3 regions of the Enterobacter mori genome follow, and region 2 is predicted to be linked to each of the others. Evidence: predicted binding sites of a transcription regulator. Region 2 holds the regulator's gene; each other region holds the start of a gene.
What was found. The regulator Fur, encoded in region 2, represses iron uptake genes when iron is present. The targets are predictions, from matches to a motif close to ATAATAATGAGAACNACTATCAA.
Positions count from the first base shown of each region.

Region 1: the regulator Fur is predicted to act here: its motif matches at 7,881-7,903, upstream of N2K86_RS12685 (TonB-dependent siderophore receptor).
Region 3: the regulator Fur is predicted to act here: its motif matches at 6,474-6,496, upstream of sodA (superoxide dismutase [Mn]).

Region 1 is NZ_CP104285.1:2,685,791-2,695,687, forward strand. Features, by position in the region: gene N2K86_RS12665 (MFS transporter) at 1-996, opposite strand, end outside; gene N2K86_RS12670 (AraC family transcriptional regulator) at 1,112-2,068, shown strand; gene N2K86_RS12675 (alpha,alpha-trehalase) at 2,171-3,856, shown strand; gene N2K86_RS12680 (IS110 family transposase) at 4,167-5,192, shown strand; gene N2K86_RS12685 (TonB-dependent siderophore receptor) at 5,757-7,859, opposite strand; gene N2K86_RS12690 (GlsB/YeaQ/YmgE family stress response membrane protein) at 7,976-8,230, opposite strand; gene ycgR (flagellar brake protein YcgR) at 8,437-9,168, shown strand; gene emtA (membrane-bound lytic murein transglycosylase EmtA) at 9,205-9,816, opposite strand.
Region 2 is NZ_CP104285.1:1,291,584-1,301,480, forward strand. Features, by position in the region: gene nagE (PTS N-acetyl glucosamine transporter subunit IIABC) at 326-2,281, shown strand; gene glnS (glutamine--tRNA ligase) at 2,452-4,119, shown strand; gene chiP (chitoporin ChiP) at 4,565-5,962, shown strand; gene chiQ (ChiQ/YbfN family lipoprotein) at 6,010-6,336, shown strand; gene fur (ferric iron uptake transcriptional regulator) at 6,479-6,925, opposite strand; gene fldA (flavodoxin FldA) at 7,217-7,747, opposite strand; gene ybfE (LexA regulated protein) at 7,903-8,190, opposite strand; gene ybfF (esterase) at 8,319-9,092, opposite strand; gene seqA (replication initiation negative regulator SeqA) at 9,276-9,824, shown strand; gene pgm (phosphoglucomutase (alpha-D-glucose-1,6-bisphosphate-dependent)) at 9,849-9,897, shown strand, end outside.
Region 3 is NZ_CP104285.1:4,656,645-4,666,541, reverse strand. Features, by position in the region: gene rhaD (rhamnulose-1-phosphate aldolase) at 1-364, opposite strand, end outside; gene rhaA (L-rhamnose isomerase) at 461-1,720, opposite strand; gene rhaB (rhamnulokinase) at 1,717-3,186, opposite strand; gene rhaS (HTH-type transcriptional activator RhaS) at 3,488-4,324, shown strand; gene rhaR (HTH-type transcriptional activator RhaR) at 4,398-5,246, shown strand; gene rhaT (L-rhamnose/proton symporter RhaT) at 5,247-6,281, opposite strand; gene sodA (superoxide dismutase [Mn]) at 6,570-7,190, shown strand; gene yiiM (6-hydroxyaminopurine reductase) at 7,262-7,936, shown strand; gene cpxA (envelope stress sensor histidine kinase CpxA) at 8,042-9,415, opposite strand; gene cpxR (envelope stress response regulator transcription factor CpxR) at 9,412-9,897, opposite strand, start outside.

The sequences.
Region 1 (9,897 bases), 1.4 Mb from region 2:
GGTGGTAGCCAGCCAGGTTGACCAGCCCACCGGTACCAGGCCAAAGGCAAAGCCCCAGAGCGCAACCAGTAACCCATCCAGCATCGCCAGATGACCAAACGCGACCATCATGAGCGCCAGTACGCCCATGGCGAACGGCACCAGCGCCAGCGTCAGGCGCAGATTTCGTGCCAGCAGATGTCCGGCAATGGAGGTGCCGACAAAGTTGGCGATACCAAAGCCAAGCAGGATCAGCGAAATCGTCTCTACGCTTGCCTGACCGACGGTCTCCAGGAACGGGCGCAGATAGGTAAAGAAAGCAAAATGGCCGCTGAAGATCAGAATGGTTGCCAGCATTCCGCCGATCATCCCCGGACGACGCAGCACCCGGAACAGGGTTCCCAGGCTGCCGCTGCTCTCCGGCTTCATCGACGGCAGGACCCAGACCTGCCACAGCAGAGCCGCCACGCTCGGCACTATGCAGAGAATAAAGACATTACGCCAGCCAATCAGGCTGCCCAGATAACTTCCCAGCGGCGCCGCCACAACCGTTGCAATGGATACGCTGGAGAAAATCACCGCAAGCGCTTTCGGCACCTTATCGGCAGGTACCAGCCGCATCGCCGTAGCGGTCGACATCGCCCAGAATCCCCCGATAGCAACGCCCAGCAGCAAGCGCCCCATCAGCAAAACGTGCAGGGTTGGCGCAAAGGCCACCAGCAGACTGGAGATGATTTGCAGCACCGAAAAGAACATCAACACCCAGCGACGGTCGATACTTTTGGTGGCTGGCGTAATCAGTAAACCGGTAACCAGCGCCACCAGCGCAGTCGCCGTGACGGCCTGCCCGGCCATCCCTTCCGTTACGCCCAGACTGGCAGCCATTGGCGTGAGCAAACTGGCGGGCAGAAACTCTGCCGTGATCAAACCAAATACGCCCAGCCCCAGTGAATAAACCGCACGCCAGGCGGGTTTTGCAGGCGCTATCGCCTCGCTCGCTGCGACACATGAACTCATCTGTTGATCTCCCGTTATCAAAATGTGACTAATATCGCAAAATCATAGAGTGTTCCCCATGGACGATCTATGACATATAATCTCCACTTATTGATTATTCGTCCGGAGTTGTGCGATGACCGTTCAGTCACCCGATTTGATCAGCGAGCTTTTACGCGGCATGCGCCTTTCTGGGGTGAAATACCGGCGAATTGAAGCCAGCGCGCCATTTGGTGTGGCGTTCCATCAGGCTCCCGGTAAGGCGCAGTTTCATTTCGTCAGCCACGGCAGCGCGCTGCTGCGTATGGAGAGTGGCGCAACCTTTGAACTGAGCGGCGGCGATGCGCTCTTTATCCCAAACGGCAACGCCCACGCCCTTCTCTCTGACGCGCAGGCTCCCCTTACGCCGGTGAATGCCTTTCCCAGCGAACCTATCTGCAGCTCGGTCTGCGCAATTGCCTGTGAGCCCTGCCCGGACGGCGAGAACACCATTATCTTTAGCGGATGCATGGATTTTGAGCTGGGCGGGATGCAGCCGCTGATCAAGGCTATGCCGGAGGTGATGATGGTGAGCAGGTTGATGTCCACCTGGCCGGAGATCCATCCTTTGCTGGCTGCCATGGAGCGAGAATCAATGACCCGCCAGGTGGGCTTTGCCGGGATCCTGGCGCGTCTCGCAGACGTTGTCGCGGCGCTGATCGTGCGCGGCTGGGTAGAAGCCGGATGCGGTAAAGCCACGGGGTGGGTGCAGGTGCTGCGCGATCCCCGCCTCAGCAGAGCAATTTATGCCATGCACCAGCAGCCCGGCCTGAACTGGAGCGTGGCGGAGCTGGCAAAAGAAGCGGGCACCTCCCGCTCCGTGTTTGCCGAACGGTTTCTGGCCGCGACGGGGACCACCCCGGCAAAGTATCTCAGCGAGCTGAGAATGCGGCTGGCTATTCAGTACATCCGTCATGAAAATCAGCCCATCGAAACGGTCGCGCTGCGGCTGGGATACGGGTCTCTGGCGGCATTTAGCCGGGCATTTAAGCGCATTATTGGACATGCACCGGGCACGCTGCGGGAAGCCAGCCAGACCCCGGAAGAGGCGTAACGGGCCAGCAATATTTCACGCGAAGCGGTCAATATTCGTCTAAGGTTTTCAGGTGATTGACAGCAGCGGTCACGCTGTTTAGTGAAGACAGGAGACGAACTCATGATAAGACCTCGTACACTACGCCCTGCGTTCTTGCAGCTTGCGCTGGGAGGCGCGCTGCTCGGCGTAACAGCATTCGCTTATGCTGACCAGCCCCCTACAACCCAGACAACCTCACCCGATATTTTGCTGGGTCCTCTGTTTAATGATGTGCAAAGTGCCAAACTGTTTCCCGATCAAAAAACTTTTGCTGATGCCGTACCCAAAAGCGACCCGCTGATGATTCTGGCGGATTATCGGATGCAGCACGCCCAGTCCAGCTTTGACTTACGCCACTTTGTCGAGATGAACTTCACGCTCCCTGCGGAAGGTGAAAAATATGTTCCGCCTGCTGGACAAAGTTTGCGTGAGCATATTGACGATCTCTGGCCTGTGCTGACGCGCACCACCGATAAAGCCAGCAACAAGTGGGATTCGCTCCTGCCGCTACCGAAACCTTACGTGGTCCCCGGCGGGCGTTTCCGCGAGGTGTATTACTGGGACAGCTATTTCACCATGTTGGGCCTTGCCGAAAGCGGCCACTGGGACAAAATCAGCGATATGGTAGACAACTTCGCCTATGAAATTGACACCTTCGGCCACATCCCTAACGGCAACCGCAGCTATTACCTGAGCCGTTCGCAGCCGCCGTTCTTTTCCCTGATGGTCGAACTGCTGGCGACGCATGATAAAGATGCATTGAAAAAATACCGTCCGCAGATGGAAAAAGAGTATGCCTACTGGATGGAGGGCGTCGATGGCCTGCAGCCGGGCCAGGCCAACAAACGCGTGGTGAAGCTGGATGACGGGACAATCCTCAACCGCTACTGGGATGACCGCGATACCCCGCGTCCTGAATCCTGGCTCGATGATGTGAACACCGCTAAAAACAACCCTAACCGCCCGGCGACGGAAATTTACCGCGATCTGCGCTCGGCTGCCGCGTCAGGCTGGGACTTTAGCTCCCGCTGGATGGACGATCCGCAAAAGCTTGGCACCATCCGCACCACCAGCATTGTGCCGGTGGACCTGAACGCCCTGATGTTCAAGATGGAGAAGCTGCTGGCACGGGCAAGCCAGGAGGATGGCGATACCGCAGGTGCGAGCAAATATGACGCGCTGGCCGCCTCACGCCAGAAGGCCATCGAGAGCCACCTGTGGAATGAAAAAGAGGGCTGGTACGCGGATTACGATCTCAAGAGTAAAAAGGTGCGTAATCAGCTTACCGCCGCCGCCCTGTTCCCGCTTTACGTGAAGGCTGCGGCACAGGACCGGGCGGATAAAGTTGCTGCAGCGACCGCTTCACGGCTGCTGAAGCCGGGCGGCATTACGACTACCACCATCAACAGCGGCCAGCAGTGGGATGCGCCAAACGGCTGGGCACCGCTGCAGTGGGTCGCAGCGGAAGGATTGCAGAACTATGGACAGGACAAAGTGGCGATGGACGTGACCTGGCGCTTCCTGAAAAACGTTCAGCACACCTATGACCGAGAGAAGAAGCTGGTGGAGAAGTATGATGTCTCATCTACCGGCACCGGCGGGGGCGGCGGTGAATATCCGTTGCAGGATGGATTTGGCTGGAGCAACGGCGTGACGCTCAAGATGCTGGACCTGGTTTGTCCAAAAGAGAAACCGTGCGACAGCGTGCCGGAGAATCAGCCTGCGGCGAATGATGACGCTGCGCCAGCGAAAAGCGCGGCACAGTAAGGCGATTGCCGGGTGACGGCTACGCCTTACCCGGCCTACTCGTGCTACCCCTCTCCCCGCGGGAGGGGATCCCCAGTAATTTTTTTTACCTGAAGCGATGAATGTTGCATCAGAAAATTTAATGCCTTACAGCGACGCCCTGGTCCGGCTGTAAATCGCTGAGGCGTTTCCTGTAGGCCGGGGCAAGGCGCATGGATGCGCCGAGAGGGCGGGCTTTACAGGGATAATGAGATGGACGCTCCAGATTTTGCGGTATCAAAGTACCAGACTGGATCGTTGCAATACGTCCTGAAAAATGAGGAGCGTCCACATGAAAGTATCAACTCTTGGTATCGACCTGGCAAAGAACGTTTTTCAGCTTCATGGTGTCGATCACGAAGGCCATACGGTTTTACGTAAGAAGCTGACCCGGGCTAAATTCGTTCAGTTTGTCATTCAACTGGAACCTTGCCTGATTGGCATGGAGGCCTGCTCGTCCAGCCATCATTTTGCACGATTATTCAGTCGTCACGGCCATGAGGTAAAACTCATCCCTCCGCAATATGTGAAGCCTTATGTGAAAACGAATAAGACGGATGCAGCAGATGCTGAAGCTATCTGCGAAGCGGTAACCCGCCCGAATATGCGTTTTGTGCAGATAAAAACCGAAGAGCAGCAGGCCGTTTTAGCGTTACACACTGAACGGGGAATACTTATCCGTGAGCGCATCGCCTGCTCTAACAGCTTAAGAGCTACACTTGCTGAGTTTGGTATTACGATGGCGACCGGGCAAAGTCATCTGATCTGTGAGCTGCCGGCCATTCTGGAGGACGCCGACAATGGGTTATCTCCCTTTGTCAGAGCCAGTATCCTCAGGCAGGCTAAACATATCAGGGCACTTGAGGAGCAGATAAAAGAGGTAGAAGAGGCCCTGGCCTCCTGGTATAAAACACAGGCGGCCTGCCAGAGACTGGCAAAAATCCCTGGGGTGGGCATGCTAACGGCCACGTATGTGGTAGCAGCAGTGGGTAATGCCCGACAGTTCAGTACTGCAAAACAGTTCGCCTCATGGCTGGGGCTGACACCAAAAGAACATTCCAGTGGCGGTAAACAGCAACTGGGCGGGATAAGCAAACGTGGAGATGGATATTTCCGATACCTTCTGGTTCACGGCGCACGGGCACTTACTGCCTGGGTCAACCGGAAAGGCTCAGTTGAGGAGAATGCCTGGCTTCAGGGATTGCTTGAGCGGAAGCACTACAATGTTGCAGTTGTCGCGATGGCGGCAAAAACAGCGAGGATCATGTGGTCAATGTTGGCACACAATACTGAATATCAACCTCGCCAGCCCGCCTGACACAAGGTCAGTCAATCTGACGAGGTGCTGAAAAATGAGTTAACGTCCTGGTATGTGCAGGTGACTTCAGAAGATGGCAAAACAGGTAAGACCGCAGGCAGGATACACCGAGAGGTAACAAGGGCAAGTTAGCCCGTAGAGGATGATTGGTACCTGCCTGGCGGATTTCATCATGGTTCGGGATAAAAAATCCCATCAGAAACCGGATATATGGCTGCACCTACCCGTTTTATTACCGAACTGAAGAAAACATTGCATTCCGGGAGCGTCCATATACGTTACCTCCGCCCGTCCCCGACAAGCCGGAAGGAATAAGCCGAAGGCACCGCGAAGCGGCGATTTACCGCCGGGAGCCCGGGTCGCCAGGGCGGCGGCGATTGAGCCGCCCTGGCACGTTCACAGGTCATGTCCTTACAGAGTAGCAAGGAACATAAAGTGAACGGAATGACCACCAGACTCGTATGTTCCCCCTCACCCCTGCCCTCTCCCTCAAGGGAGAGGGGGCGTCCGTGCAGGCATTATTTTGTGGGGAACCCTCAGCCCCGCGGGAGAGGGGTAAGGTCATCAGAAACTGTAGCTCGCCCCTAGCTGGAACGTCCGGTCACGCCCAATCCAGCAGTTGGTTGCGTCGTAACAGGTCAGCGTCTCTTTATTGGTGATGTTCTGCGCGCTGGCTTTAACCGTCAGCCCTTCCAGCGACGGCAGGACTTCGCCCATGCGGTAAGAGGCCGCCAGATCGTACTGCGTGGTGCCCCCGAGTTTGCCTGCATCGTTACTCGGTGAAATTTCCATCGGCCCGGTATAGCGCGCGCCCCCTCCCAGCATTAGCCCCTTCAGCAGCGTACTGTCGAAGGTGTAGTCGCCCCAGAGGTTAAAGGCATTCTCCGGCACCTGAGTTGGACGCTTGCCCTGATATTTATCATCTTCCGTATTGATGGCGTGGGTGTAGGCGTAGTTCGCAATCAGCGTCAGGTTGTCCGTCGGGCGACTGACCGCCGACAGCTCAGCCCCTTTGGATTCCACTTCCCCGGTCTGACGGTAGTTGAGGAAGCCGGGATCGGAGGTGACGACATTTTTCTGGCGAATATTAAACACCGATGCGGTAAAGGTGGTGGCGTAGTCCGCCAGCAGGTATTTCACCCCGCCCTCTACCTGCTTGCTGGTCGTTGGCTTCACGTCTTTTGCCGTGAGCGTCCCCTGCGGCGAGACCGGTGCAAAACCTTCCGAGTAGCTGATGAAAGGCGAAATACCGTTGTCGAAGGCGTAAAGCGCCCCCAGACGTTTGGTGACCCGATCCTGAGAGACATACGCTTTGTCGCCGTTTTGCAGGTAATCCGTGGTCACGGAACGGTAATCGTCATAACGCAGGCTGCCCAACAGGTTTAACCCACCGAACTCCACCTGATCCTGCAGGTAGTAGCCGTTCTGCTGATAGCTCAGACGGTTTTTCTGTGCGGTATACAGCCCCAGCGCGCCTTCATCGATCTGCGCGTGGTCAGGATTGTGCATATCAATACCCGGTGTTGAGGAGGCGTATCGGTAGTGGAAGTGCGAGTTCAGCTTCTGATAGTCAAACCCGGCCAGCAGATGATGTTTCCATTCCCCCAGCGCAACCGTTTTGGTGACCTGGTTGTCGATGTTGAAGCTCTGAAGGTCTTCATCCGTGGTGTAAGCAAAGCGATTGAGTTGATAAACCTCGCTGCCTGGCCCGGTTGAATAGACGCTGCGCTGATGGGTATCCACATCGAAATAGCGCGCTTTCTGGTTAAAGCCCCAGCCGCTATCAAACTCATGCTCAAAGCTGTAGCCCAGCATCCACTGGCGCTGTTTGAATCCGCTCCACTCGTCCCCGGCAAAGTCCCGGCGATCGGCGTAGCTCGAGCGCAGATAGGCGAGCGGCAGCGGGTCGGACGGCGACAGGCTCGGGGTATTTTGCGCCAGCGCATCAATGGTGAGACGCGTTTTGCTGTCCGGCTGCCAGGTCACTGACGGTGCCACAAGATAGTTTTCGTAGCGCGTGGTATGCGGCTGGTCGTCATTTTCCGTTGCTTTCCCCAGCAGACGGTAGTTCCAGTCGCTGTCAGCGATTTGACCGGTTGAGTCGAGGTAGCCCTCTTTCAGGTTACGGGTGCCGGTGTTGAAACCCACCTCGGTACGGGACGCTTTTTGCGGCTTCTTACTTTGAATATTCACCAGACCACCCGGTGAGCCGCCGCCGTACAGCACTGAAGAGGGGCCTTTCAGAATATCAACGCTCTCAATCAGCAGCGGATCGATGCGCGCTTTGGTATTACCGGTGACGTTATACGGCAGCTGCAGACCGTTATAGAATTCCTGGTCAACATTAAACCCGCGGATTTTGTATTCGCTCATGTACGAGGTACTGCCCCTCACTTCGGTCGAGACACCCGGGGCATAGCGCAGGATTTCATTCACGGAGTTCGCGTGACGCTTTTCTATCTCCTGCTCAGAGAGGGTATTGATCACCTGCGGCGTTTTACTTTCAGCCACCGCCGATTTGGTCGCACTGTTCGTCCATGAAGGAAGCGCGCTGCCCTGCTCTGCGCCCGAGACTACGATAGTCGATTCTTCGGCTAAAGCCTGTGCCTGCAATGCCAGCGCCACGGCTCCTGCCAACGCACATAACGCAAAACGTGAGCTATTCATAATTGTCGTCTTTGTTATAGGATAATACTGGGAACGACAATTATTATCATTTCGATTAGCAAATCAATATGCGGATAAAAAAAACGGCCCTCCGGTGAGAGCCGCTGGTGAACATGTTATGCCCGTCGTAGTAACCGGAATATGCCCAGTACAACGATTGCGCCGACCACCGCGACCAGGAAACTGTGGAGATCGAAACCGCTGATGCTGCCGCCAAAGCCAAACATCGTTGCCAGCCAACCGCCGACAACCGCCCCGACCACACCGAGTACACAGGTCAGAATAAAGCCGCCACCATCATTTCCCGGCATGATCAATTTGGCGATAGCGCCGGCAATAAGACCAAAGATAATCCAGGCGATGATACCCATAGCGATGCCCTCTTGCAGGTTTAACGCATGCACGGAAAACCTTCCGCGCTGGTGACTTAAGTATAGGTCATCGCCCGAAAATCATTTTCATCTCACCGACTTAAATTACGGCGGCCAGTAAAAAAAATCACCGGTTTGTATTAAGTTTCATTTCAGATTGCCGATAACGCAGAGACAGTCTGTCACATATCAAGGAGCAATCTGGCGTGAGTAATTACAGTGAGCAGTTCCTGAAACAAAATCCGCTGGCTGTATTAGGGGTATTACGCGACCTGCAAAAAGGTGAAGTGCCGCTACGCATGCGTTGGTCAAACAATCAGTTTATCAGCAAGATCCTTGACGTGTCGTCCGACCGTCTGATCGTCGACCTGGGCAGCCAGGAGCATGAAAACCGCGCCGCGCAGCGGGCGGAAAAAATCTCGGTAATGGCTGAAACCCACGGCGCAAAGGTGGAATTTATTCTGCCGCGACTGGAACTGAGCGAATATCTGGGGCTGCCTGCTTTTACTACGCCGCTGCCTGATAACCTCTGGTTTGTACAGCGTCGGGAATATTTCCGCATCAGCGCCCCGCTCCATCCCGCTTATTTTTGTCGGGCAAAAATGCCGGATAAAAAAGAGATCCGCTTCCGCCTTTTTGACCTGTCGTTGGGCGGCATGGGCGCGCTGATGGATACCCCAAAACCTGACGGGCTGGTTGAAGGCATGCGATTCACGCAGATTGAGCTGGATATGGGCGGCTGGGGACGGTTTTATTTCGATGCGCAGCTGATTGCCATCAGCGAGCGTAAAGTGGTGGACAGCAAGAACGAGACCATTTCCACGCCCCGTCTGAGCTTTCGCTTTCTTAACGTGGGGCCGGGTGCAGAGCGCGAACTTCAGCGCATCATCTTCTCTCTGGAGCGAGAGGCACGGGAACGGGCAAATAAAGTCCTATGAGGGGGCGTCGGGCAGCGAGGCCGCCCGACAACGGCGTTACATGGCGTCCATCGCTTTCTGAACCTTCCAGATATACCGAGGTGCCTGCGGTGACGGGTGATTCTTCACTACATGTTCAAAGAACTCGTCTTTGTCCATGTCGTTTATCTCTTCAATCGCCTCTTTACGGTCGGACGAGAAGGTTCTGAGCAGCGCACCCGCACCGTTCACGTAAGAGACCACCAGCGCGTACTGCATCACATCAGGATCTTCAATACCCTTCAGCACGCCGTGTTCCAGAATGCTCAGGTAAGCTGTTCCCATCGAGATGTTGCGTTCCGGGTTTTTCAGCTCGCTGGTCGACGGCTGACCGCTCCAGCCCATATAGCGGTAGACCTCTTTGCCGGCCGTTGATGCTTTAAGCTGCATCAGCCCCACCGCGTTGGATTTACTGACGAGCGTTGGGTTGCCGCCGGATTCTACGGCAATGATCGCCGTGACCAGGCGCGGGCTCACGCCCCAGGCCTTCCCGGCTTGTTCGCTGATCGGCATCCACTGCATGGCCCGTTTCACCGGCACTTCCGGGTTCCAGGGCGGATTTTGATAATCATGTTTTGAACTACAGCCAGCAAGCAACACAATCAAAAAAGCAAACCATCTCAATTTCACGTCATCTATCCTTATAGCCGGTCATCGCAGTGCGCCGCCTCTTGAAGCAGGCGGCGTATAAGCGGCATGATATAGACAATT
Region 2 (9,897 bases):
TATTCACCTCTAAAGTTTAAGTAAAAGTGGGCGGATGATTAGTGCAACCTGAACTAAGCGTAACCTGGAACCTTTCAGGCCGGATCCATCCGTCTTGATTTTTTGAATGATAAAATAAGTTTTCGCTGTTAGCCAGTGAAAGGGAGGGTTCAATACGATATTTGGTGACAATAATCACAAAAAATAGGTGTTTAATTTGCGATACGAATTAATTTTTCACACACTCACACTGCCAGTGAATCATCAACTGTATCTATCGTTCGTGACACAATAAAAACATAGTTTATGCGCGAGTCTTAACAAAGGGTCTCGTAGGGGGAATAGGATGAATATTTTAGGTTTTTTCCAGCGCCTCGGTAGGGCTTTGCAGCTCCCTATCGCCGTGCTACCGGTTGCAGCGCTGCTGCTGCGATTCGGGCAACCCGATCTTCTTAACGTGCCGTTTATTGCCCAGGCAGGCGGCGCAATTTTTGACAACCTGGCGCTGATTTTCGCCATCGGCGTGGCGTCAAGCTGGTCAAAAGACAGTGCTGGTGCTGCGGCACTGGCAGGGGCTGTGGGTTACTTTATCCTCACGAAAGCGATGGTCACCATCAACCCTGAAATCAACATGGGTGTCCTGGCGGGTATCATTACCGGTCTGGTCGGTGGTGCGGTATATAACCGCTGGGCGAACATTAAGCTGCCAGACTTCCTGAGCTTCTTCGGTGGCAAACGTTTTGTGCCGATTGCGACGGGCTTTTTCTGTCTGGTTCTGGCCGCCATCTTTGGTTACGTTTGGCCGCCGGTGCAGCATGCTATCCATGCGGGCGGCGAGTGGATCGTGTCTGCGGGCGCAATGGGGGCGGGCATCTTCGGTTTCATCAACCGTCTGCTGATCCCAACCGGCCTGCATCAGGTACTGAACACCATCGCCTGGTTCCAGATTGGTGAGTTCACCAACGCGGCAGGTGCGGTATTCCACGGTGATATCAACCGCTTCTATGCGGGGGACGGCACCGCGGGCATGTTCATGTCCGGTTTCTTCCCAATCATGATGTTTGGTCTGCCGGGCGCGGCGCTGGCAATGTACCTGGCTGCGCCGAAAGCGCGCCGTCCAATGGTTGGCGGTATGCTGTTGTCTGTTGCGATTACCGCTTTCCTGACTGGCGTAACTGAGCCGCTGGAATTCCTGTTCATGTTCCTGGCTCCGCTGCTGTACCTGATGCACGCGGTGCTTACCGGTATCAGCCTGTTTGTTGCCACTCTTCTGGGTATCCACGCTGGCTTCTCTTTCTCCGCAGGCGCAATCGACTATGTGTTGATGTACAACCTGCCGGCGGCAAGCAGCAACGTCTGGATGCTGATGGTGATGGGCCTGATCTTCTTCGTTATCTACTTCGTGCTGTTCACTGCGGTTATTCGTATGTTTAACCTCAAAACGCCGGGTCGCGAAGATGCTACAGATGACGTGGTTACCAGCGAAGCCAATAGCAATACCGAAGAAGGTCTGACCCAGCTGGCGACCAGCTATATTGCCGCTGTTGGCGGGACAGACAACCTGAAAGCCATCGATGCGTGTATTACTCGTCTGCGTCTCACCGTGGGTGACTCCGCGCAGGTAAGCGATGCGATGTGTAAGCGCCTGGGTGCATCGGGCGTGGTAAAACTGAACAAACAAACTATCCAGGTCATCGTGGGTGCCAAAGCGGAATCCATCGGTGACGAAATGAAGAAAGTGGTAGCCCGTGGCCCGGTAGCGGCGGCATCAGCCGACAGCGCTCCTGCGACGACGGCTGCTGCCCCGGTCGCGAAGCCGCAAGCGGTTCCTAACGCAGTGACGGTTGCTGCGCTGGTTTCTCCGATCACCGGTGATGTGGTAGACCTTGAGCAGGTCCCTGACGAAGCGTTCGCCAGTAAAGCGGTGGGTGATGGCGTAGCCGTGAAGCCAACGGACAAAACCGTTGTGTCTCCTGCAGCCGGTACTATCGTGAAAATCTTCAACACTAACCACGCGTTCTGCCTCGAAACTGAAAAAGGCGCGGAGATCGTTGTCCACATGGGTATCGATACCGTTGCGCTGAACGGCCAGGGCTTTACTCGCCTGGTGGAAGAGGGCGCTGAAGTGGTGGCAGGCCAGCCGATTCTGGAAATGGATCTGGACTTCCTGAACGCCAATGCGCGCTCCATGATAAGCCCAGTGGTGTGCAGCAACATCGACGACTTCAGCGGTCTGGTTCTGCAGGCGAAAGGTCAGGTGGTTGCGGGCCAAACGCCACTGTATGAGATTAAAGGCAAGTAATCGCTCCTGAGTAGAGTCATGCCTTAAGCGGCGGGGGGTATCCTCCGCCGCTTTTTTTTTGCAGCAAATGCCCCCATTATTTTCTCAAGAGACGTTTTAAGGGTTGTCACTACGTCCGGGTTATAAGATCATATGCCGTTATACGTTGTTTACGCTTTGAGGAATCCACGATGAGTGAGGCAGAAGCCCGCCCGAGTAACTTTATTCGTCAGATCATCGATGAAGATCTGGCCAGTGGTAAGCACACCACAATTCATACCCGCTTCCCGCCGGAGCCGAACGGCTACCTGCATATTGGGCATGCAAAATCTATCTGCCTGAACTTTGGTATTGCGCAAGACTATCAGGGCCAGTGCAATCTGCGTTTCGATGACACTAACCCAGTAAAAGAAGACATCGAATACGTTGAGTCCATCAAGAACGACGTGCAATGGCTGGGTTTCAGCTGGTCTGGCGATATCTGCTACTCCTCTGACTATTTCGATCAGCTGTACGCTTACGCGGTTGAACTGATCGGCAAAGGTCTGGCGTACGTTGACGAACTGTCTGCAGATGAGATCCGTGAGTACCGCGGTACGCTGACCGCGCCGGGCAAAAACAGCCCATACCGCGATCGCAGCGTGGAAGAGAACCTGGCGCTGTTTGAAAAAATGCGTGCCGGTGGCTTCGAAGAAGGCAAAGCGTGTCTGCGTGCCAAAATCGACATGGCGTCTCCGTTCATCGTGATGCGCGATCCGGTGCTGTACCGCATCAAGTTTGCGGAACACCACCAGACCGGTAACAAGTGGTGCATCTACCCGATGTACGACTTCACCCACTGCATCAGCGATGCGCTGGAAGGCATTACGCACTCTCTGTGTACGCTGGAGTTCCAGGACAACCGTCGTCTGTACGACTGGGTGTTGGATAACATCACCATTCCTGTGCATCCGCGTCAGTACGAGTTCTCTCGTCTGAACCTGGAATACACCGTGATGTCCAAGCGTAAGCTGAACCTGCTGGTGACCGACAAGCACGTTGAAGGCTGGGATGACCCGCGTATGCCGACCATCTCCGGTCTGCGCCGTCGTGGTTATACCTCCGCGTCTATCCGCGAGTTCTGCAAACGTATTGGTGTCACCAAACAGGACAACACCATTGAGATCGCATCTCTGGAGTCCTGCATTCGCGAAGACCTGAACGAAAACGCTCCGCGCGCGATGGCGGTGATCGACCCGGTTAAACTGGTTATCGAAAACTACCCGCAGGGCGAGAGCGAGCTGGTGTCTATGCCTAACCATCCGAGCAAGCCGGAGATGGGCACCCGCGACGTGCCGTTCAGCGGCGAGATCTGGATCGATCGTGCTGACTTCCGCGAAGAAGCGAACAAGCAGTACAAGCGTCTGGTGCTGGGTAAAGAAGTCCGTCTGCGTAATGCGTACGTGATTAAAGCTGAGCGCGTTGAGAAAGATGCAGAAGGTAACATCACCACCATCTTCTGTTCTTACGATGCAGAAACGCTGAGTAAAGATCCTGCTGATGGTCGTAAGGTGAAGGGCGTTATTCACTGGGTGAGCGCGACGCATGCGCTGCCTGTCGAAATCCGCCTGTACGACCGTCTCTTCAGCGTGCCTAACCCAGGCGCGGCTGAAGATTTCCTGGCGACCATTAACCCGGAATCACTCGTTATCAGGCAGGGTTACGCTGAGCCGTCCCTGAAAGCGGCTGAAGCGGGTAAAGCGTTCCAGTTCGAGCGTGAAGGTTACTTCTGCCTGGACAGCCGTTATAGCACCGCAGAAAAACCGGTATTTAACCGTACCGTCGGCCTGCGTGACACCTGGGCTAAGATCGGCGAATAATATTGCTGCTCTGGTCAAGGAGAGACAAACGCCGCTTATTGCGGCGTTTTTTTTATTTATGATCATGGTATTAAGCCAGGGCTTAAAGATAAGCCGCTAAAATATTAGGTCAATGTGGTGCTACTTATTTTTCTAAAAAAAGTTTGTACTTCTCCGAAATACAAAAAGGATGAAAAATAAACAGTAAGTGCCTGCGCTACCCGCTGAAATTTCTGATATTTCCCCGCCAATCCTCGCTCTCCTCTAAATGTTACAAAGCACTACGAATTATGTGCACTTCGTCATAATCCTGACTTTTGCCCACGGAAAAGCATTGATAATTCGCGTCGCGAAAAATAACCTAAAGGCGGTAGTTAATTCGAGGGTATTTCTAACTACCCCTGACCTTTTGGTCTTTTATATTTTCGCCGTTGAGGCGTTTTAATTCGTCAAAGAGGAATAATCTATGCGTACGTTCAGTGGCAAACGTAGTGCGCTGGCGCTGGCTATCGCCGGTGTGACAGCAATATCGGGCCTGGTGGTAGCACCAGAGGCAAAGGCCGCGGGTTTCATCGAAGATTCTACCCTCACGGGCGGTATTTATTACTGGCAGCGTGAGCGTGACCGTAAAGACGTCACTGAAGACAAATACAAAACCAACCTTTCTCACTCCACCTGGAACGCTAACCTGGACTTCCAGTCAGGCTATGCCGCGGATATGTTCGGTCTGGATATTGCTGCCTTCACCGCCATTGAAATGGCTGAAAACGGCGACAGCGGACACCCGAACGAAATCGCCTTCTCCTCCAGTAACAAAGCGTATAAAGAAGACTGGTCTGGCGATAAAAGCGGTGTCAGCCTGTACAAGGCAGCAGCGAAATTCAAATACGGCCCGGTGTGGGCACGTGGGGGCTATATTCAGCCAACCGGTCAAACACTGTTAGCGCCGCACTGGAGCTTTATGCCGGGTACCTACCAGGGCGCGGAGGCCGGGGCTAACTTTGACTACGGCGATGCGGGTGCGCTGAGCTTCTCCTATATGTGGACCAACGAGTACAAAGCACCGTGGCACATTGAGATGGACAAGTTCTACCAGAACGATAAGAAAACCAAAGTCGATTACCTCCACTCGCTGGGCGCGAAATACGACTTCAAAAACGATCTGGTCCTGGAAGCTGCATTTGGTCAGGCGGAAGGTTATATCGATCAGTATTTTGCTAAAGCCAGCTACAAATTTGATATTGCAGGCAGCCCGCTGAGCACCAGCTACCAGTTCTACGGCACGCGCGATAAAGCCAGCAATGGCACCGTTAACGATATCTATGACGGCACTGCATGGCTGCAGGCGCTGACCTTCGGCTACAAAGTGGGCCAGGTTGATTTACGTCTGGAAGGGACATGGGTGAAGGCTGAAGGGCAGCAGGGCTATTTCCTGCAGCGTATGACGCCAACCTATGCGTCCTCAAATGGTCGTCTCGATATCTGGTGGGATAACCGCTCTGACTTCAACGCCGACGGCGAAAAAGCCGTGTTCTTCGGTGCAATGTATGACCTGAAAAACTGGAACCTGCCGGGTTGGGCTGTGGGGGCATCTTACGCTTACGCCTGGGACGCAAAACCTGCAGATATGGCGACACCGGACGCGTACTACGATCCAAACTATCGTCTGAAAGAGTCTTCTTACAGCCTGGATGCGATCTACACCCTGCAGGATGGACGTGCAAAAGGGACGATGTTCAAACTGCACTTCACGCAGTATGACAACCACTCCGATATCCCGAGCTACGCGGGCGGTTACGGCAACATCTTCCAGGATGAACGTGACGTGAAATTCATGGTCATCGCGCCATTCACTATCTTCTGATGAACACACCGGTGGGCAATGTCCCGCCGGTATGGAGACTGCACATGATGAAAAAAATCGTAATCGTCGCGTTGCTGGCATCAGGGCTGGTGGCGTGTGCTCAGACTGAGGCACCAAAAGAAGATTCCCGCCTGAAGGAGGCCTATAGCGCCTGTATCAATACAGCGGAAGGGTCGCCGGAGAAAATCGAAGCCTGCCAGAGCGTGCTGAACGTGCTGAAGAAAGAGAAAGCGCATGAGCAGTTTGCGACGCAGGAAAACGTCCGCGTGATGGATTACCAGGCCTGCATTCAGGCGCGTAAAACCGGTAACGATCAGGAAGTGGCGAAGCGTTGCGATAAGATTTGGAGCGAGATTCGCAGTAACAATAAATAAGTTGCTTTACGCCCGGTGGCGCTGCGCTTACCGGACCTACAAAGGTGTCATAGCCCGTAGGCCCGGTAAGCGCAGCGCCACCGGGCTTTTTTGCGCAAAAAAAAAGCCAACCTTACGGCTGGCTCAGAGTATAAACACGATATTATTTCGCGTCGTGCGCGTGGTCGTCTTCGCGGCAATCGCCTTCAGCACAATGACCGTACAGGTACAGGCTGTGGTTGGTCAGGCGAATCCCATGACGAGCGGCGATTTCACGCTGGCGTGATTCGATGGAATCATCGCTGAATTCAATAACCTTGCCACAATCGAGGCAGATCAGGTGATCGTGATGATGCTGCTGGGTCAGCTCGAAAACGGATTTACCGCCCTCGAAGTTATGACGGGTAACAATGCCCGCGTCATCGAACTGGTTCAGCACACGATACACGGTTGCCAGCCCAATCTCTTCACCCATGTCGATAAGACGTTTGTAGAGGTCTTCCGCACTGACATGGTGATTGTCTGGCCCCTGAAGCACTTCAAGGATTTTTAACCGAGGAAGCGTTACTTTCAGGCCAGCCTTCTTTAATGCGGTATTGTTGTCAGTCATGCGGAATCTGTCCTGTTGCTAAACGATTCACTTCTAAAGAAGAAGTGACAGAAAATGCACTTGGGATATTGCGTCTCATTATAGAACTGCCATGGCTAAATGAAAACTGCAAGTCTCAAGCAAAGTATGCTTATAAAAACGTGGTATCACCAACAAACTTGTTCGATGGCATCCACTTTTTACCAGGGGGATATTGTACAGGTCTGAACGAAAAAGTTAAAAGTTTGTAGCAATTAATTTAATCGGTTTTACCTGGTAAACGGGCGCAACCGGAGTTGCGCCACCGTGAAATCAGGCGTTAAGAATGTCGTCGAGGTTCAGTTCTTCGCGAACCTGCTTAACCCATTTCTCAACGCGTTCAGCGGTCAGTTCCGGCTGACGGTCTTCGTCGATGGCCAGGCCGACAAAGTGGTCGTCATCTGCCAGGCCTTTAGAGGCTTCAAAGTGGTAACCCGCCGTTGGCCAGTGGCCCACGATAGCAGCACCGCGCGGTTCAATAATGTCGCGGATGGTGCCCAATGCGTCACAGAAGTATTCTGCGTAGTCTTCCTGGTCGCCACAACCGAACAGCGCGACCAGCTTACCGTTGAAGTCAACTTCTTCCAGGGTTGGGAAGAAATCGTCCCAGTCACACTGCGCTTCACCGTAGTACCAGGTCGGGATACCCAGCAGCAGGATGTCATAGCCTTCGAGATCTTCTTTGCTGCTCTTGGCGATGTCGTGCACATCGGCAACGTCTTTACCGAGCTGTTTTTGAATGTTTTTTGCGATATTTTCGGTATTGCCGGTATCACTGCCGAAGAAAATGCCGATGATTGCCATGAGTAAAATAACCTCTTGAAACTTAATGGTATGGTGGCGCAATTTGTCCACGGATAAGGGCAATAATAGCAGAACAGGCAACCCCGCGGAAACTGCTATCGCGCAGGACTGCACTCTGTGCTACATGAAAAGGGTCATAAAGGGGATTTTCAGACTTATGCCTTGCTGCGCAATGTCTCAAGTTGAGTAATTAACATCTCTTCAATCAGTTCGCTGCGGCTGATGTTACGCGCCTCGGCCAGCTCATTCAGTGCATCGACAGCATCGGCGTTCAGCTTCAGTTCGACACGCTTAAGCCCACGATTTTTATCGCGTTTAAGCTGGTTGCGTTTATTAATACGCAGCTGTTCATCGCGCGAGAGCGGATTCGTTTTCGGTCGTCCCGGTCGACGCTCATTCGCGAACAGATCTAGTGTCGTACGGTCCGTTTGTTCTTTGGCCATGATTCTGAGACTTCGGGGGAAATACGCCGCCCTGCTAATGCCCGGGCGATAAGCGCGCCATCATACATCACCGAAAACGGCACGCCAACGACTGGAAGCCCACAACCTTCCAGTCGCTCTCTTTTTAATCAATTTGCAGTATCAGAGAGATAGCGACGAATGGCGCGCAGTACAGCGTCCGGTTTTTCGGCGTGAACCCAGTGCCCGGCACCGGCGATCACATGGGCTCGGGCCTGCGGGAATTGGGCCAGGAGCGTGTCGCGGTAGGCATCGGTAACATAAGGAGAATTTCCGCCGCGAATAAAGAGGGTAGGGTGTGGCCACGCGGGGACGGTTTCCCAGCCCACGATGTTATTGTACTGCTCCCAGAGCACCGGCACGTTAAAACGCCATTGCCCGTCGACGAATGACTTCAGCAGGAATTGCACGACGCCTTCTTCATCCAGATGCTCACGCATCACGGCGGCAGCCTGTTGGCGCGTCGCGACACCCGCGTCTGTGACCGCATTAATAGCGGCGAAAATCTCATCGTGACGACGGACGTTGTAATCCACAGGCGCGACGTCAATGACAATCAGCCCGTTGATACGCTCTGGCGCAAGCGCCGTCAGGGCCATCACCGCTTTGCCACCCATGGAATGCCCGATCAGCGTTACCTTTTGCAGGCTATGTGCATCCAGCGTATCCAGCAGATCCTGCGCCATCGCCGCGTAGGTCATCTCGTCGGAACGCCCGGAAAGACCGTGATTGCGCATATCAACCTGAAAAATATCGTGGTCGGAAACCAGATCGCGCGCCAGCACGCCCAGGTTATCCAGGCTACCAAACAGCCCGTGAACCAGTACGATGGGAGAATTATTGTTCGGCGATTGTGCAGATTGCGCTCGGGTATTCAATTTCATGGCAAAGTTCTTTTTTTACGTATGTCAGGTTAGGGTATCATGTTGACCATTCTGCCGCCCGGCTGCAAGGATCCAGTTTAATCTGACTTTTGCCGCCTGCCGGGTTTGACGCTATCCGCTGTTGGGATTTGACCTTATAATCCCAACGACTTGTATTCAGATAAGATATCGCACTGGATTAAGATGAAAACAATCGAAGTTGATGACGAACTCTATCAGTTTATTGCCAGCCAGACGCGGCATATCGGGGAGAGCGCGTCCGACATTTTACGGCGTATGCTTAAAATTTCCGCCGCCTCACAGCCTGCTACCCCTGTCACAAAAGATGTCGTGTCTCAGCCGAGCGTTGTTGCACAAGCAAAACCTGCCGTGATACCGGCAAAGGATAAAGTGCGCGCAGTACGTGAACTATTGCTGTCTGATGAATATGCAGAGCAGAAAAAGGCGGTTAACCGCTTTATGCTGGTGCTGTCTACACTTCATTCACTGGATAACAACGCGTTTGCTGAAGCGACCGAGTCGCTGCACGGTCGCACCCGTGTCTATTTCGCGGGCGACGAACAGACGCTGCTGCAAAATGGCAATCAAACCAAACCTAAACATGTCCCTGGCACACCGTACTGGGTCATCACCAATACCAATACGGGCCGCAAGTGCAGCATGGTTGAACATATCATGCAGTCCATGCAGTTCCCGGCGGAATTGATTGAAAAGGTTTGCGGTACAATTTAACCCTTGCATCAAAAGGACCAGGCAATGGCAAATCACAGCCGTGCAGGCCAACCTGCACAACAAAGCGATTTGA
Region 3 (9,897 bases), 1.4 Mb from region 2:
AGTGCGCCGGCAGTTCAGAGGTTGGCACCGCGTCATCGGTCAGCCCCCACAGAATGTGGTAGCCCGCGCCGTCGCTGTCCACTTTCACCACGCCGAGGTTGGCCTGCGGGTCGAGCTGGACGTTGCGGAAAAACTTGCCGGAACCGGTGACGATAAATGGCGTGTTGGCGAGCAGCGGCATCGGCTGGCTCAGCGCGATATAGCGCGGCTTCTGGTGGAAATCGGCCGCGAAGGGTTCGATATCCGCGTCGTCCAGGCGCAGCGTCAGGTTGCCGCCGTTGCGCTCGTCCCAGCCCTTCAGCCAGGCATCGGAGGTGGCTTTGATCATGCCCTGGACGAACCAGGAGGTGGTGATGGTCTGCATACAGTGTTTCCTTTGAAAATGCCGGGTGGCGCTACGCTTACCCGGCCTACTTTTACCTGTAGGCCCGGCAAGCAACGCGCCGCCGGGCGATGTTTTTTACTGACGAGCGGCAAGAACGTCTTTCTCATATGCCCGCACGTTATCCAGCCACTGGCTGCCTGCAGGCGCATCGTGACGCTGGCAGTACATCTCCCACACCGCCTGCCACGGCAGGGATTTCTGCTCTTCCAGCAGCGCCAGGCGCGCGGTGTAGTCGCCGTTAGCCTCCAGCTGTTTCAGCGCGGCGACAGGCTCCAGCAGGGCGCGCAGCAGGGCTTTCTTCATGTTGCGGGTGCCGATAACCCACGCTGCAATGCGGTTGATGGAGGCATCAAAGAAGTCGAGGCCGATATGCACGCGGTCGAAGAGATCGTGACGGATGATCTCGCTGGCAATGGCCTGGGTTTCGTCATCCAGCAGCACCACGTGGTCGCTGTCCCAGCGCACCGGGCGGCTGACGTGCAGCAGCAGGCGCGGGACGTAGAGCATGGCGGCGGAGATTTTGTCGGAGATCACTTCCGTTGGGTGGAAGTGGCCGGCATCCAGGCACAGCGCGGTCTGGCGGCTGGTGGCATAACCCATGTAGAACTCGTTCGAACCGACGGTGTAGCTCTCGGCACCGATGCCGAACAGCTTGCTTTCGACAGCGTCGATGTGGTGCGCAGGGTCCAGCTTCTCGCTGATGGACTCATCCAGCGCCGCCAGCAGACGCTGGCGCGGAGCCAGACGGTCAACGGTGATGTCCTTCATGCCGTCCGGGATCCAGATGTTCATCACCGACGGCGTGCCGAGCTGCTCGCCAAAGTACGCAGAAACGCGGCGGCTGGCCTTCACGTGGTCGATCCAGAACTGACGGATTTCATCGTCCGCGTGGGCGAGGGTAAACCCGTCGGCGCTCAGCGGGTGCGAGAAGCAGGATGGGTTAAAGTCCAGACCCAGTTTGTTGGCTTTCGCCCACTCCACCCAGTTCGTAAAGTGTTCCGGTTTGATCTCGTTGCGCGCCACCGGCTCGTCGGATTCGAGATAAATCGCGTGCAGGTTCAGGCGCTTTGGCCCCGGGATCAGGCTCAGCGCCAGCTCCAGATCGGCGCGCAGTTCGGTCGCGTTACGCGCTTTGCCCGGGTAGTTACCCGTGGCCTGAATACCCCCCGTCAGGGAACCGCCCGGGTTCTCGAAACCGGCGACGTCATCGCCCTGCCAGCAGTGCATGGAGACAGGCAGACGGTCGAGCTGGCGCAGGGCCTCTTCGACATCCACGCCGACGGCGGCGAAACGCTGTTTAGCCAGGTCCCAGGCTTGTTCAAGTTGAGTGGTCATGCGCAAAGCTCCTTAGTCAGTCGGTTTTGCTGAAACTGCGCCCGGTAGCGGGCAATTTCATGGCAGGGATTGGGGGGGTAGGCGGTCAGTCGGGTGTTCGCGGTGACCACCGAGCGGAAATCGTCAACGTTGGACAGTTCGTCCAGGGTCATCAGCTGAATGCCGATATTGCCGAGCGTGGAGGCTTCAATCGGACCTGCCACCACGGTAATACCGCAGGCATCCGCGCAGAGCTGGTTCAGCAGCCGGTTCTGGCAGCCGCCGCCCACGATGTGCAGCTGGCTAAACGGCTTGCCGCGCAAATCGGCCAGTTCGCTGAGGATGTCGGCATACAGCAGGGCGAGGCTGTCAAAAATGCAGCGCGCCAGCTCTGCCGGGCTGGACGGCACCGGCTGCCCGGCCTCGACGCAGGCGGCCTGGATTTCGGCGCTCATGTGCGCCGGGTTGATAAAGCGGTCATCGTTCGGGTTGATCAGGAAGGTGCAGGCCTTCAGCTTTTCGGTTTCCGCGATAAGCGCAGGCAGGTCGGTGATGTTCTGCTCTTTCAGCACCCGCTGGAGCAGCCACAGGCCCATGATGTTTTTCAGCACGCGGTAACGCCCTTCCGCGCCACCTTCGTTAGTGATGTTTGCCGCCATCGCGGCATCGCTGGTGTACGGCGTTTTGCTCTCAAAGCCCATTAGCGACCAGGTGCCGGAAGAAAGATACGCCGCGTCTTCGCTGGCGAGCGGTGAGGCGATGACCGCGCTGGCGGTATCGTGGCTGGCGACGGCGACGACAGGGATCTCGTTCCCCTGCGGGCAAATCCACTGACCGATCACATTGCCGGGATGCGTTGGCGTGCCGAACCAGGACGGCGACGCGCCCGTCCATGCCAGCAGGTTTTCGTCCCAGTTATCGGTGTTGATGTTCACCAGTTGGGTGGTGGTGGCGTTGGTGTACTCCCAGTTCATATTGCCGGTCAGGCGGTAGCTCAGGTAGTCCGGGATCAGCAGCGCGTGGGCCACGTTCGCGACCAGCTCCGGCTGCTGCTCAACCAGGGCGCGCAGCTGGTACAGCGTGTTAAATGGCAGAAACTGAATGCCGCTGCGCCCGTAGATGTTGTCCTTACCAAGCTGGGCGATGGCATGCGCCATCAGGCCGTCGGTGCGGCTGTCGCGGTAGGAGACGGGCAGGCCGACGCGCTCACCGTTACCGTCCAGCAGCACATAATCCACGCCCCAGGTATCAATGCCGATGCTGTCGATACGAATGCCGTCGTTGCAGACGTTGTTCAGCCCGATGCGGATCTCCGCTTCCAGGGCATCGATATCCCAGGTCTCAAAACCGTCCTGCTTTTGCAGGCAGTTGGCGAAGCGGTGCATTTCGCGAAGCGAAAGTGTGCGCTGGTCGCAGTCCCAGGTGGCGAGCATTACGCGGCCGCTGGATGCGCCTAAATCGACTGCCACACAATGGCGAAAAGTCATGGTCAGGTCCTTTCTTAAGTCATTAGCGGTGAGTGTAAGAAAGGGAAGAAAAAGCCACCTTCTCGCCACTGACAGGCCAAATCCGGCGCTGGCAAGAAAGCAAAGGTGAACGTGAGGGAGTTCACAGTTTCCAGTAATGGCGGGGTTTTCAGGCAGTGTGACGCTTACCGCATTTCCCGATCTTTCCGCCGGTTTCTTGAAAAACGGACAGCTTTTGCGACGTTTGCTGCCGAAAATTTAAGGTGAGCATGAAAGGCCTTAATTACTATTTTGAGAACATTTCTCATTGGTGGGGGCCGTTATGACCGTACTACACAGCGTGGATTTTTTTCCTTCGGGAGGGTCGCCCGTCGCGATTGAGCCGCGGCTCCCTCAGGCTGCGTTCCCTGAACATCATCATGATTTTCATGAGATTGTGATTGTTGAACACGGGACGGGCATTCACGTGTTTAACGGCCAGCCGTACACCATCAGCGGCGGCACCGTGTGCTTTGTGCGCGACCACGACAGGCACCTGTATGAACATACCGACAACCTGTGTCTGACCAACGTGCTCTATCGTTCCCCGGACGCGTTCCAGTTTCTTTCTGGTTTAAACCAGCTGCTGCCGCAGGAAAAGGACGGGCACTATCCGTCGCACTGGCGCGTGAACCAGTCCACCTTACAGCAGGTGCGGCAGCTGGTGAGCCAGATGGAGCAGAGCGAGGATGGGCAGGAGACGCACGCCATTGCCACGCGCGAGCTGCTGTTCATGCAGCTGCTGGTGCTACTGCGCCGCAGTAGCCTGGTGGAGGGGCTGGAAAACAACGACGCCCGGCTGAACCATCTAATGGCCTGGCTGGAAGACCATTTCGCCGAAGATGTTTGCTGGGAAACGCTGGCGGATGATTTTTCGCTGTCGCTGCGCACCCTGCATCGCCAGCTGAAGCAGCACACCGGGCTGACGCCGCAGCGCTATCTTAATCGCCTGCGGTTAATCAAAGCGCGTCATCTTTTACGTCATACGGACGAAAGCGTCACGGATATCGCCTATCGCTGCGGTTTCGGCGACAGTAACCACTTTTCGACGCTTTTCCGTCGGGAGTTTAGCTGGTCGCCGCGCGATATTCGTCAGGGAAAAGACGCGTTGCTTCAGTAACGCGAGGGCAGTCACCGTTTTATTGCCGCAATAAAGCTAATAATGTCTGGTTTTTCGGCACAGAGGTCGTGGTGTGGCTGCTCAGTTAATCCTTCGCAAAGATGATTTTTTTGCCTCCGCGAGTCAGGCCGTCGCGGTGGCGGACCGCTACCCGCAAAACGTCTTTGCCGAGCATACCCACGAGTTTTGCGAGCTGGTGCTGGTGTGGCGCGGCAACGGCCTTCATGTTCTCAACGACCGGCCCTACCGCATCACCCGCGGGGATCTGTTCTATATCCGCGCCGAAGATAAACACTCCTACGCCTCGGTTAACGACCTGGTGCTGCAAAACGTTATTTACTGCCCGGACAGGCTCAGGCTTAACGTGGACTGGGCCGCGAATATTCCGGGTTTTCTTGATGATAAAGGTTCCCCGCACTGGCGGTTAAGCAGCAGCGGCATGACCCAGGTTCGGCAGGTCATTTCTCAGCTTGAGCAGGAGAGCCAGAAGAGCGACCCGGTCGCCAACCAGATGGCGGAGCTGCTTTTCGCCCAGCTGGTGATGACGCTGAAGCGCCACCGCTACGCCACCGATAACCCCTCTGCCACGACGCAGGAAGCGCTGCTGGATAAGCTCATCACCACGCTTGCGGGCAGCCTGAACAGAAGCTTCGTGCTGGAAAAATTCTGCGAGCAGGAGCAGTGCAGCGAGCGCGCGCTGCGCCAGCAGTTCCGCACCCAGACGGGGATGACGGTGAACCACTACCTGCGCCAGCTGCGCATCTGCCACGCCCAGTATCTGCTGCAGCATACGGAGTTGATGGTGAGTGAAGTGGCGATGCGCTGCGGATTTGAGGACAGTAACTACTTTTCGGTGGTGTTTAACCGCGAGGTGGGGATGACGCCGGTTCAATGGCGTCATCGCAGTCGAAAGGCGGCGTAATCAGTTCGCCATGCCGAGGCCAACGATATTGGCGGCAATGATAATCACCACGCAGCCCAGGCTCAGGACGCCCACCGGACGACGCCCGGCGTTGTTCCACTCCTTCAGCACCAGCCCAACCAGCCCGCCGCACAGCACGTAGAAGCTCATGTGCAGCATCCAGCTCATGTAGTCGTACTGCGCCGGAATGCTGGCGTGGCCCCAGGCATAGAAGAAGAACTGCAGGTACCACATCAGGCCACCGAGGGCGGAGAGCAGGACGTTAGTGATGATCAGCTGTTTTGCCAGCGAGAAGTCGGCTTTTACCGACAGGTTCTTCACTTTTGCCAGACGAAGGAAGCAGAAGCCGAGGTTCACCAGCGCGCCGCCGCCCATGATGACCACGTAGCTTGGCAGGGCAGCGTACAGCGGGTCGACGCCCAGCGCCGCAGCGGCATCGTGCATCGGTTTGGCGGCGTTCATGGCAAACGACATGCCCGCCGAGAAAACGCCGCACATCACCGCCAGCAGCAGCCCTTTCTTCAGGTTGAACTCTTCGGCCCTGATGCCCATCTTGCGTTCTTTCAGCTGGCCCGCGCGGGTGACGATGCCCACGCCGATCACCGCCACCAGCACGCCCAGCAGCGTCATTCGCCCGCCCTGCGTGTTGATCAGCACGTCGAAGTGGCCGTTGAGGATCGGCGTCATCAGGGTGCCGACGATCAGCGTGATGCCAATCGCGATGCCAATCCCCATCGACATGCCGAGATAGCGCATGGTGAGGCCGTAGTTAATATTACCGATGCCCCACATTGCGCCGAACAGGAATACCGGCAGCAGGGTGGAGGCGCTAAAGGAGGAGAAGTAGCCCCAGAAATCGGGCAGCAGCATGGCGCTGATTGTCCACGGCAAAATTAGCCATGACACGGTACCGCCAACGGACCACATGGTTTCCCATGACCAGCCTTTCACTTTTTTAAACGGGGCATAGAAACAGGCAGCACTGGCCGCGCCTATCAAATGCCAGAAGATACCCATCGTAATCGCATGATTCATTTTTACATCCTCATCGTTTTTATAGTCGGTGGCTTCCCGCCGACTTGATGAGTGTAAAAATTAGGCGGTTTGGGAACCTTCAGAAGGTTGCCGCACTTTTGTTCTGGATGGCAATCAGCACGTTAACCGCGTGAGCAGACTCACATTTCCGCCATTAATCGAAAAATGAATAACCTTATAAAAACTACGGCATTGATAATCATTTTCAATATCATTTAATTAACTATAATGAACCAACTGCTTACGCGGCATTAACAGCTGTGCCGCCCGACAATAATGGAGAGGATTATGAGTTATACACTGCCATCCCTGCCGTATGCCTACGACGCACTGGAACCGCATTTCGACAAGCAGACGATGGAAATCCATCACACTAAACACCACCAGACCTATGTGAACAACGCGAACGCCGCGCTGGAAAGCCTGCCAGAGTTCGCGAACCTGTCTGCTGAAGAGCTGATCACCAAGCTGGACCAGCTGCCAGCAGACAAGAAAACCGTGCTGCGCAACAACGCGGGCGGTCACGCTAACCACAGCCTTTTCTGGAAAGGCCTGAAAACCGGTACCACCCTGCAGGGCGACCTGAAAGCGGCTATCGAGCGTGACTTCGGTTCCGTGGACAACTTCAAAGCGGAATTCGAAAAAGCCGCTGCTACCCGTTTCGGCTCTGGCTGGGCGTGGCTGGTTCTGAAAGGTGACAAGCTGGCGGTAGTGTCTACTGCTAACCAGGACTCCCCGCTGATGGGTGAAGCAATTTCTGGCGCATCCGGCTTCCCAATCCTGGGCCTGGACGTGTGGGAACACGCTTACTACCTGAAATTCCAGAACCGTCGCCCGGACTACATCAAAGCCTTCTGGGACGTGGTGAACTGGGACGAAGCAGCAGCGCGTTTCGCCGCTAAAAAATAAGGTTGCATTGACGCCTGTGAGAAGCGAGTCTGATGACTCGCTTTTTTTGTATCTGCGTAATGGAGGCAGCAATGCATTACCCGGTGAATGTGTTTACAGGCAAGGTCAGGGAGTACAACGGCAGCCGGCCGAGCGCCATCGCTAAAATTCAGGTCGATGGCGAGCTGACGTTAACCGACCTCGGGCTGGCGGGTGACGAGCAGGCCGAAAAGAAAATCCACGGCGGGCCCGATCGCGCGCTGTGTCACTATCCGCGCGAGCACTATCAGCACTGGAAAGCCGAATTCCCCGAACAGGCGGATCTGTTTGTCGCCCCCGCGTTTGGCGAAAACCTCTCGACCGAAGGGCTGACCGAGAAAAACGTCTTTATCGGTGATATTTACCGCTGGGGCGACGCCCTGATTCAGGTGACGCAGCCGCGCTCGCCGTGCTTCAAGCTCAACTTCCATTTCGGCATCAGCGATATGTCCGAGCAGCTGCAAAATGCGGGTAAAACTGGCTGGCTGTACCGCGTGGTGCTGGCTGGGCAGGTGTCAGCGGATGCGCCGCTTGAGCTGGCGTCGCGGCTGAGCGATGTCTCCGTTTATGACGCCTGTGCCATTGCGTGGCATATGCCGTTTGACGACGAGCAGTATCACCGCCTGCTGTCGGCGGCGGGGTTATCGACCAGCTGGACCAGAACGATGCAGAAGAGGCGCATAAGCGGCAAGATCGAGGATAATTCGCGGAGATTGTGGGGGAAGTAAGGCTATGCCTTACCCTCACCCCTCACCCCAGCCCTCTCCCCAAAGGGGCGAGGGGGTTTTACGTTCCCTCTCCCCTTTGGGGAGAGGGTTAGGGTGAGGGGAAAACTACGAACGCTTATACAACGGCAGCCACAGCGTTAACCGTAGCCCGCCCAACGGGCTATCGTCGGCTTTCACCCAGCCACGGTGCTGCTGCATGGCAGTTTCAACAATCGCCAGACCCAGTCCCGTACCGCCAGACTCACGGTCGCGCGCTTCGTCGGTACGGTAGAACGGACGGAAAATCTGCTCGCGATCTTCCGGGCTGACGCCAGGGCCATCATCGTCCACGATGATGGTGATCCCGTCTTTATCCACCGAGAAAGCCACTTCAATCTTCGTGTGCGAATAGCGCAGGGCGTTACGCACGATATTCTCCAGCGCGCTTTCCAGCGTGTTGGGGTTACCGTACAGCGGCCACGGGCCCGGCGGGAAGTTGACGGTGAAGGATTTCCCCATCTGTTCCGCTTCGAACGCCGCGTTGTCCAGCACCTCGTGCCACAGGTGATTGGCTTTCACCGTTTCGCTCACCAGCGCGTTTTTCTGCTGATTGCGCGACATCACCAGCAGGTCGTTAATCATGCTGTCCAGACGATGAGCTTCCGTTTCAATACGCTCCAGCTCCTTGCTTTCTCCGCTGCGGCGTCGCAGCAGGGCGGTGCCGAGCTGTAAGCGCGTGAGCGGGGTACGCAGCTCGTGCGAGATATCCGACAGCAGACGCTGCTGGGCGGTCATCATGCGGTCAAGAGCGCTCACCATCTGGTTAAAACTGGTTCCGGCGGCAAGGAACTCCTGCGGCCCGGCTTCCAGTTCAGGGTGTTGTCGCAGGTTACCCTGAGCCACTTCGTCAGCCGCATTTTTCAGCTTACGCGCCGGTTTTGCCAGGCTCCACGCCAGCCATAACAACAGCGGCGAGCTAACCAGCATGGTGACAATCAACAGTAGCAGAGGACGGTCAAACAGCAGGTTGATAAAATCGGACTGGGAGTTGCTCGCAGGGCGAATCAGGTAGAGCTGATAGTTATCTTCCCCATCTCGTACCGAGAAAGGGCCGACCATCTCTACCCGACCATATTTCTTCTTCTGTGGGTGATCGGCGTTATCCGCCTGGCCAATGAAGTTACGGATAATCTGCATTTCATTGCGATCGGCCCCAATGACGCGGCCTTCGCTGGTCACCAGCAGCAGGCGTTGTCCGGGCGGCGCCCACTTGTCGATAGCGCGAAACAGCCTGCGCCACCACATTAAATCGTTTGGCGGATCGTTTGCCAGCTCGGCTTCCACGTGCTGCTCGATCATCACGCCCTGACGTTGCTCGCTGTCGAGAAGCTCCGTCATCTGGCGTGAGTCGAGTTTTGGCAACATCAAAACGAGCATTAAAACCAGTGCCAGCGTCAGCCAGAAGATGGCGAAGATGCGGGCGGTTAAGCTGCCTATCATGAAGCGGAAACCATCAGATAGCCGCGACCTCGCAGCGTTTTAAACCATGGGTGACCGTCTTTACGTTCCGGTAATTTACGGCGCAGGTTAGAAATATGCATGTCGATGGCGCGGTCAAACGGCGTAAGGCGTTTGCCCAGCACTTCCTGACTTAAATGTTCACGCGATACCACCTGGCCGAGATGTTGCGCCAGCAGATACAGCAGGGTGAACTCGGTGCCGGTCAGTTCCAGCGTTTCACCGTCGAAGCTCGCTTCCTGACGGCCCGGGTTCAGGCTCAGGGAGTCCACTTCCAGGGTTGGTGAGCTGTTGTCGGTATTCTGCTGCTGCTCGCTCCAGTGGGAACGACGCAAGATAGCGCGAATACGGGCCACCAGTTCACGGTCGTTGAACGGTTTCGGTAAATAGTCATCTGCGCCCAGCTCAAGGCCGAGTACGCGGTCAAGTTCGCTGCCGCGCGCGGTCAGCATGATAACGGGGGT